DNA from 2 places in the Gulosibacter molinativorax genome. Region 1 is predicted to be linked to the other one. Evidence: riboswitches for the same ligand, from Rfam matches in the RefSeq annotation. Region 1 holds a riboswitch; the other holds the start of a gene.
What was found. Region 1 has a riboswitch for FMN ahead of GMOLON4_RS11455 (ABC transporter permease). Riboswitches for the same ligand answer to the same signal wherever they lie in the genome.
Positions count from the first base shown of each region.

Region 2: it holds a riboswitch for FMN, as region 1 does, so the genes downstream of both, ribD (bifunctional diaminohydroxyphosphoribosylaminopyrimidine deaminase/5-amino-6-(5-phosphoribosylamino)uracil reductase RibD) here and GMOLON4_RS11455 (ABC transporter permease) in region 1, are expected to answer to the same signal.

Region 1 covers NZ_CP028426.1:2,492,104-2,495,504, forward strand. The annotation lists gene GMOLON4_RS11445 (adenylosuccinate synthase) at 1-854, opposite strand, end outside; gene GMOLON4_RS11450 (DUF3151 domain-containing protein) at 920-1,360, opposite strand; FMN riboswitch at 1,403-1,529, shown strand; gene GMOLON4_RS11455 (ABC transporter permease) at 1,628-2,491, shown strand; gene GMOLON4_RS11460 (ABC transporter substrate-binding protein) at 2,573-3,401, shown strand, end outside.
Region 2 covers NZ_CP028426.1:1,793,836-1,797,236, forward strand. The annotation lists gene GMOLON4_RS08460 (hypothetical protein) at 1-807, opposite strand, end outside; FMN riboswitch at 989-1,137, shown strand; gene ribD (bifunctional diaminohydroxyphosphoribosylaminopyrimidine deaminase/5-amino-6-(5-phosphoribosylamino)uracil reductase RibD) at 1,242-2,510, shown strand; gene GMOLON4_RS08470 (riboflavin synthase) at 2,513-3,211, shown strand; gene ribB (3,4-dihydroxy-2-butanone-4-phosphate synthase) at 3,208-3,401, shown strand, end outside.

The sequences.
Region 1 (3,401 bases):
AACTCGTCGTCGAGCTCGGTCGGGAACGGCCCGGAACCGACGCGCGTGATGTACGCCTTCTGGATGCCGACGAGCCGGTCGATCTCGCGCGTCGAAATACCCGAACCGGTCGCGACACCCCCGGCGGTGGCCGAGGACGAGGTCACGTACGGATAGGTGCCGTGGTCAATATCGAGCATGGTCGCCTGGCCAGCCTCGAAGACGACGTTCTTGCCCGCCTCGAGCGCCTGGTGCAGCTCGAGCGCGGTGTCGCCGACCATGGGGCGCACGCGCTCCGCGAACGGCAGCAGGCTGTCCGCGATCTCGTCGACCGAGAACGCGCGGCGGTTGTACGCCTTCACGAGCAGCTCGTTCTTCTGCACGAGCGCGCCCTCGATCTTCTGGCGCAAGATGCCCTCATCAAAGAGGTCCTGCATCCGAATACCGACGCGCGACATCTTGTCGGCGTAGGTCGGGCCGATGCCGCGACCGGTCGTGCCGATGCGGCGCTTGCCGAGGAAGCGCTCGGTCACCTGGTCGAGCGCGCGATTGTACTCGGGGATGATGTGCGCGTTGCCCGAGATCCGCAGCTTCGAGATGTCGATGCCGCGCTCATCGAGGTGCTCGAGCTCTTCGAAGAGCACGTTGAGGTCCACGACCACGCCGTTGCCGATCACCGGTGTCACGCCGGGCGAGAGGATACCGGACGGCAGCAGGTGCAGCGCGTACTTCTCGTCGCCAATCACGACGGTGTGGCCGGCATTGTTGCCGCCGTTGAACTTCACCACATAGTCGATCCGGTTTCCGAGCAGGTCGGTCGCTTTGCCCTTACCCTCGTCGCCCCACTGGGTGCCGATGATCGCAATGCCTGGCATGAACTCATCTCCTTGAGGAATGCATCCTTGATTACTGCGCCGTCAAAGACGCAAACAGGTCAACTCTACTGGGCGACGCCATCCAGCTTCTCGATAGCGGCCTCAGCTTCGGAGTCGGCGTCGCGCAAGAGAGCGGTGAGCCGCTCGACCTCGTCGTTCTCACCGATCGCCTCGGCGGCCCGGCGCAGCTGCCAGAATGATCGCAGCACGCCCTGGTTCGGCTCGTGCGACCACGGAATCGGCCCCTGGCCACGCCAGCCTGACTTGCGCAGCGCATCCAACCCGCGGTGATAACCAACTCGGCTGTACGCGTAGGCCTCGAGGATGCGGCCGTCGACGAACTCGCGCTGCGCCGCCTCGGCCCAGGCGAGGGATGATTTGGGATGCTTCTCGACGATAGCCGCGAGCGCGTGCTTTTCGCGGGGCAGGTGGCTGAGGTCATCGAGTACTTCGGGCTCTTCGTCGAGCCGCGTCTCGGGGATACCAAGGAGATTATTTGAAGTCATAGTTTCATTATGGCCAGGAACAGGTTAGGTTTCCTTTCAGTACACGTGCTCCGGGGTCGGTGAAAATCCGAACCGGTGGTTAAAGTCCACGACCCGCTGGTTTCGGCTGGCGGTTGATTCGGTGTAATTCCGAAACCGACGGTCATAGTCCGGATGGGAGGCGCGCGTGAGCTGCAGAACATCCGAGTTGGCTGGCCTGTAGCGACAACCACATTCGTGCCTTCCCTTGTCTTACCCACCTCCTCCGGAGCTGGAAGCAGAAAGACAATGGCACGAAATTCCCGCACCGACTGGTCGCGCATCCTGGCGCCGGTGCTGCTCGCGATCATCGTGGTCGCTGTTTGGGAGACCGCGGTGCGAAGCGGCGCCGTGAGCGCAATGTTCCTCCCCGCGCCGAGCGACTTGATCGCACGATTCTGGCTCGAGCTGACGCAAGGACCACTCCTCGACCACACTTGGCAGACGCTGATCGCCGCGCTGATGGGCACCGTGCTGGCGACGCTGGTCGCGGTTCCGCTCGGCTATCTCATCGCGCGAATCGACTGGGTCGACATGGCCGTGACTCCGTACGTCACCGCATCCCAGGCCATCCCCGCCGTCGCCGTTGCGCCGCTACTTGCCCTGTGGATCGGCTACGGCCTCACGCCGATCGCGATTCTGTGCGCGGTCGTCGCGTTCTTTCCGATGCTCATCACCACGACGATTGGCGTGCGTGCGCTGCCACAGGATGTGCTCGAGGCGGCTCGGCTTGACGGTGCGAACACGTGGCAATCGCTCGCGTGGGTCGAGGCGCCGCTTGCGATGCCCAGCGTGCTCGCTGGCATCCGCGCGGGTGTCGCGCTGTCGGTGACCGGCGCCGTGGTCGGCGAGTTCACGATGGGCGGCAAGGGCCTCGGCATGCTGCTCACGCTGTTTCGGGATGCGAACGACACCGAGGGGATGTTCGCGACGCTCCTCATGCTCGTGATCCTCGCGGTCGGGATGTTCACGGTGCTGCGGGTGCTCGAGTCGCTCGCGAATCGCCGCCAGCGACGCACCTCGAGCGACATGCGTCAGCAGCTGGATGCCGCATCCGAGAACGACCAAGTCATGACGGTGCCGCTGGTCGATGCGGCACCTCTCGATCGTTGAGTAGCGCCGAAGGCGCATATCGAAACCCACGCTTATTGAGTAGCGCCGAAGGCGCGTATCGAAATATCAAAGGAGCCCCAAATGTCCACCAACCGATTCCCCCGCGCGCTGAAGGCACTCGCGACGACGGCCGTCGCCGCCCTCGCCCTCGTGGGCTGCCAGGCGGGCTCGCCCGGCGCATCCGAAACCACGGGGGCAGCCGGAACCGGCGAGCCGCTGACGATCGGCTTGACCTACACCCCGAACATCCAGTTTGCGCCGTTCTATGTAGCGGAGGAGCTCGGCTACTTCGACGAGGCGGGCGTGAACGTCGAGCTGCGCCACCACGGCGAGAGCGAAGAGCTCTTCGGCGCGCTCAAGACCGGCGACGAGCAGCTCGTGTACGCGGGCGGGGACGAGATCGTGCAGGGCGTCTCGGGCGGAGTGCCCGTGCAGTCGGTTGCGACGCTCTACAACACGTACCCGGCCGTGCTGATCGTGCCCGCTGACTCGGATATTCAGAGCGCGGCCGACCTCGCTGGCCACTCGGTTGGCACGCCCGGCCCGTACGGTCAGACGTACTTTGCGCTGCTCGCGATGCTCGAGGGCGCTGGGCTGAGTGAGGCGGACGTCGACGTGCAGCACATCGGCTTCACGCAGCAGGCCGCGCTGTCGTCCGGCAAGGTGGATGCGGTGATGGGCTTCGCGAATAACGACGCGGTGCAGTTCGCGGCGCAGGGCATGGATGTGCGGGTCATCGAGGCCGTGGACTCTTCGGCTCCGACGCTGGTCGGGCCGGCTCTGGGTGCCGAAACGAGCGTGATTGCCGAGCGCGGCTCGGACGTGACCGCGGTGCTCGGCGCTGTGAAGCAGGCGATCGAGTACATCGCGCAGAACCCTGACGAGACGATCGAGATCTCGGCCTCGTACA
Region 2 (3,401 bases), 700 kb from region 1:
CGGCTCGATGGACAAGGGCAGCGCTGAATTCTCCGTCCCGCCTCTCACGAGGCACACGTCTCCGCAATCTGACACGAATGACTCGAATGCGGCGTCGAGCGACTCACGGCGCCACGACGGCAGGTAACCGTGGTCGACCACACTGAAAGCGTTTACCGTGACGGTCGTGCGCGTTGCAGGACCGGTGAGAAAGTGCGCGGGAAGTTCCACGCTGTGTTTGCCCGGCAACAGTAGCCAACGATCGATCGCTGCCGGGTCGGCAGGGTGGATGCGCTGCCCGCGCGAGAAGTCCAGCGGCATCGTCGCGTCATATCCCGGTCTGTTGAACAGTTCGTTCGTTTCCCACAAGGGAAGCGGTTCGCTGATCTGCCACTGATCGTTAGTGTGGATCACCTCAACAATGTGCGCGAACGGCTCGCCAAGACAGGTGCCAGCTAGCTCGACGTCGGCGGCGGAGGGGTCGGAGTCGCCGTACGGAGTGCGGACTTCGACGACCGCGATTTCTGCTGCGGCATCCGACGCACCAAGGTCACTGATGACCGTATCCGCCAAGGCCTCTGCCTGCTCGAGTTCTTCGATGAACTGTGGGTAGATCGCGGGATCTATGCGCATGAACTCAGCCGTCATGTCGTGCGCTTTCCCGTATTCGCCAGCGCAGATCGCCTCCACCCAGGTAACGGCCGCGGCGGCTGGCGCGTCGCGCTGGGTATTCGACTCGGAACAGCCAGCGGCGCCGATCGTGGCTGCCACAGCGGCGACTGCGCCAATCCACCGACCGAAGCGATACAGCGGTTCTCTGTGATGCATGCCACCGAGAGTACCGGCCCTGTTTCGGACAAATTCTGTGCAGGAGTCTCGGCCTTGCGCGTTCCCACCCCGACGATCCCAACACGCAATGCGCGCGAAGACGTCGCGAGCGCATCCAAGCGTAATGAAACGACATTCACTATTGCGCTTTCGAAAGTGACCCGGTTACAGTAACCGCAGCAACATGCTCCGGGGTCGGTGTAAATCCGAACCGGCGGTGATAGCCCGCGACCGCTACTCGCGATTGATGCTTCGGCATCGAGAACGAGCGGCGTTGATCTGGTGGAATTCCAGAGCCGACAGTCAAAGTCTGGATGGGAGGCGCATGGCGGCACAATTGGGTGCCGTGTCTGGCGAACGATCACCGTGATTTTGGCGATCGGGAGCTGGTGTTCTTTCTCCCCGGTGCATTTCCAGCACCGGAAGGACACCACATGATTTTCAACTCGGCCACGATCGAGCGCACCGACACCGTCACGGGCGTGGATGCCGCAATGCGTCGCGCGATCGACCTCGCCTATCGCGGACCGGAGGCCGGCCCAAACCCGCGCGTGGGATGCGTGATCCTCGCGCCCGCGGCTGGCTCGGCGGCGAGCGACTCGTTCGCGCGCGACTCGTTTGCGCGCGACTCGTTTGCGCGCGATACACCCGCGCACGCCACTGCGCCGAACGCCGAGCGACGTATCCTCGGCGAGGGCTACCACCGGGGCGCCGGCACGGCGCACGCCGAGGTGGATGCGCTCCGCGATGCCCGCGAGCGCGGCGCCGATCTCGCGGGAGCAACCGCGATCGTCACCCTCGAGCCGTGCTCCCACACCGGCCGCACGGGGCCCTGCACCGAGGCACTCGCCGCCGCGGGCATCCGCGAGGTCATCTACGCCGTCGACGACCCGAATCCCGAGGCGGCCGGCGGCGCGACCTACTTGAGCGAGCAGGGCATCCGGGTTCAAAGCGGCGTCGGCCGCGACGAGGCCTTCGAGCTCGTGCGAATCTGGGCAACCTCGGTGCAGCTCGGCCGGCCCTACGTCACGCTCAAGCTCGCGACCACGCTCGACGGCAAGATCGCTGCCGAGGATGGCACGAGCCAGTGGATCACCTCCGCGGCGTCACGGTCTCACGCCCACGAGACGCGCTCGCGAGTCGGCGCCATACTCGTCGGCACCGGCACGGTCCTCGCCGACGACCCGTCACTCACCGCACGCGACGCCCTCGGCGACTCGCGCCCCCAGCAGCCGCTGCGCGTCGCCCTCGGAGAGCGTCCGGTTCCTCCCGGGGCCAGGATGCGCGGCTCGGCAGCAGAGTTTCTTCACCTCCCGACGCGGGATCCTCGCGAGGCGCTGCGCGCACTCGGCGAGCGCGAGATTCGCCATGTGCTCGTCGAAGGCGGCGCGAGCGTCGCCGCGGCGTTCCTACAGGCCGGACTGGTCGACGAGCTCAACACCTACCTCGCCCCGGTCATCCTCGGATCGGGCAAGAGCGCGGTCGGTCCGCTCGGCATCGAGACTCTCGCCGACGCCAGCCGCTGGCACACCACCGAGGTGAGCCGTCTCGGGCAGGACACCTTCATCCGGGCGGTCAAACTGCCAGCGGTCTCCGATGACCGCGACCCCGGCATCCGCGCCGAGTGCCCCGAACCCGACCTACTTTCCCGCAGCGACGTCGCCACCGAACGCGACATCGCCCTCAGCAACCCAGGAGCCTAATCATGTTTACCGGACTCATCGAAGAGGTCGGCACCGTCGTCGGCCTCGAGCAATCACCGACCCGGCCCGACGCGGTCATCACCGTCCAGGCCGCGACCGTCACCGAGGATGCGCGCCCCGGCGACTCGATTGCCGTCTCGGGCGTGTGCCTCACCGTCGTCGAGCTGCTGCCCGACGGCGCGTTCACCGCGGATGTCATGCCCGAGACCATCGACCGCAGCACGCTGTCGGGATTCCAGCCCGGCACCCGCGTGAACCTCGAGCGGGCCATGCGAGCGGATGCGCGCCTCGGCGGCCACATCGTGCAGGGTCACGTGGATGCGGTCGCCACTCTCGAGCGCCGCACCCCAGGCGAGCGCTGGGATGACCTGCGCTTTCGTCTCGACGGCGGCCTCACGCGCTACATCGCCGAGAAGGGTTCGATCACGATCGACGGCACCTCGCTCACCGTCACGGAAGTCGACGATGCGGGCTTCGGCGTCTCGATCATCCCGACGACCTCCGCTGCAACCACGATCGGGGCACTCGCCGTCGGTGATCGCGTCAACATCGAGGTCGACGTGCTCGCGAAATACGTCGAGCGCGCGCTGACGGCGCGGTTCGGGCAGCCCGATGACTACCAGCCGGCCCACCTCAAGAGCGCCGATTCCACTGCATCCGACACGACTTCATCCCGCACCAACGAGGGAGCAATCCGATGACCACCAACGAACTTCTCACCCGCGCCTTCGCCGAGCTACGCGCCGGCCGGCCCGTGCTCGTCGCCGACAGCGCGAGCCGCGAAAACGAGGTGGATGCGATCCTCGCGGCCGACCGCGCCGAACCCCGCTGGATCGGCTGGGTCGTGCGTCACTCCTCCGGGTTCCTGTGTGCGCCGATGCCCGCCGATCG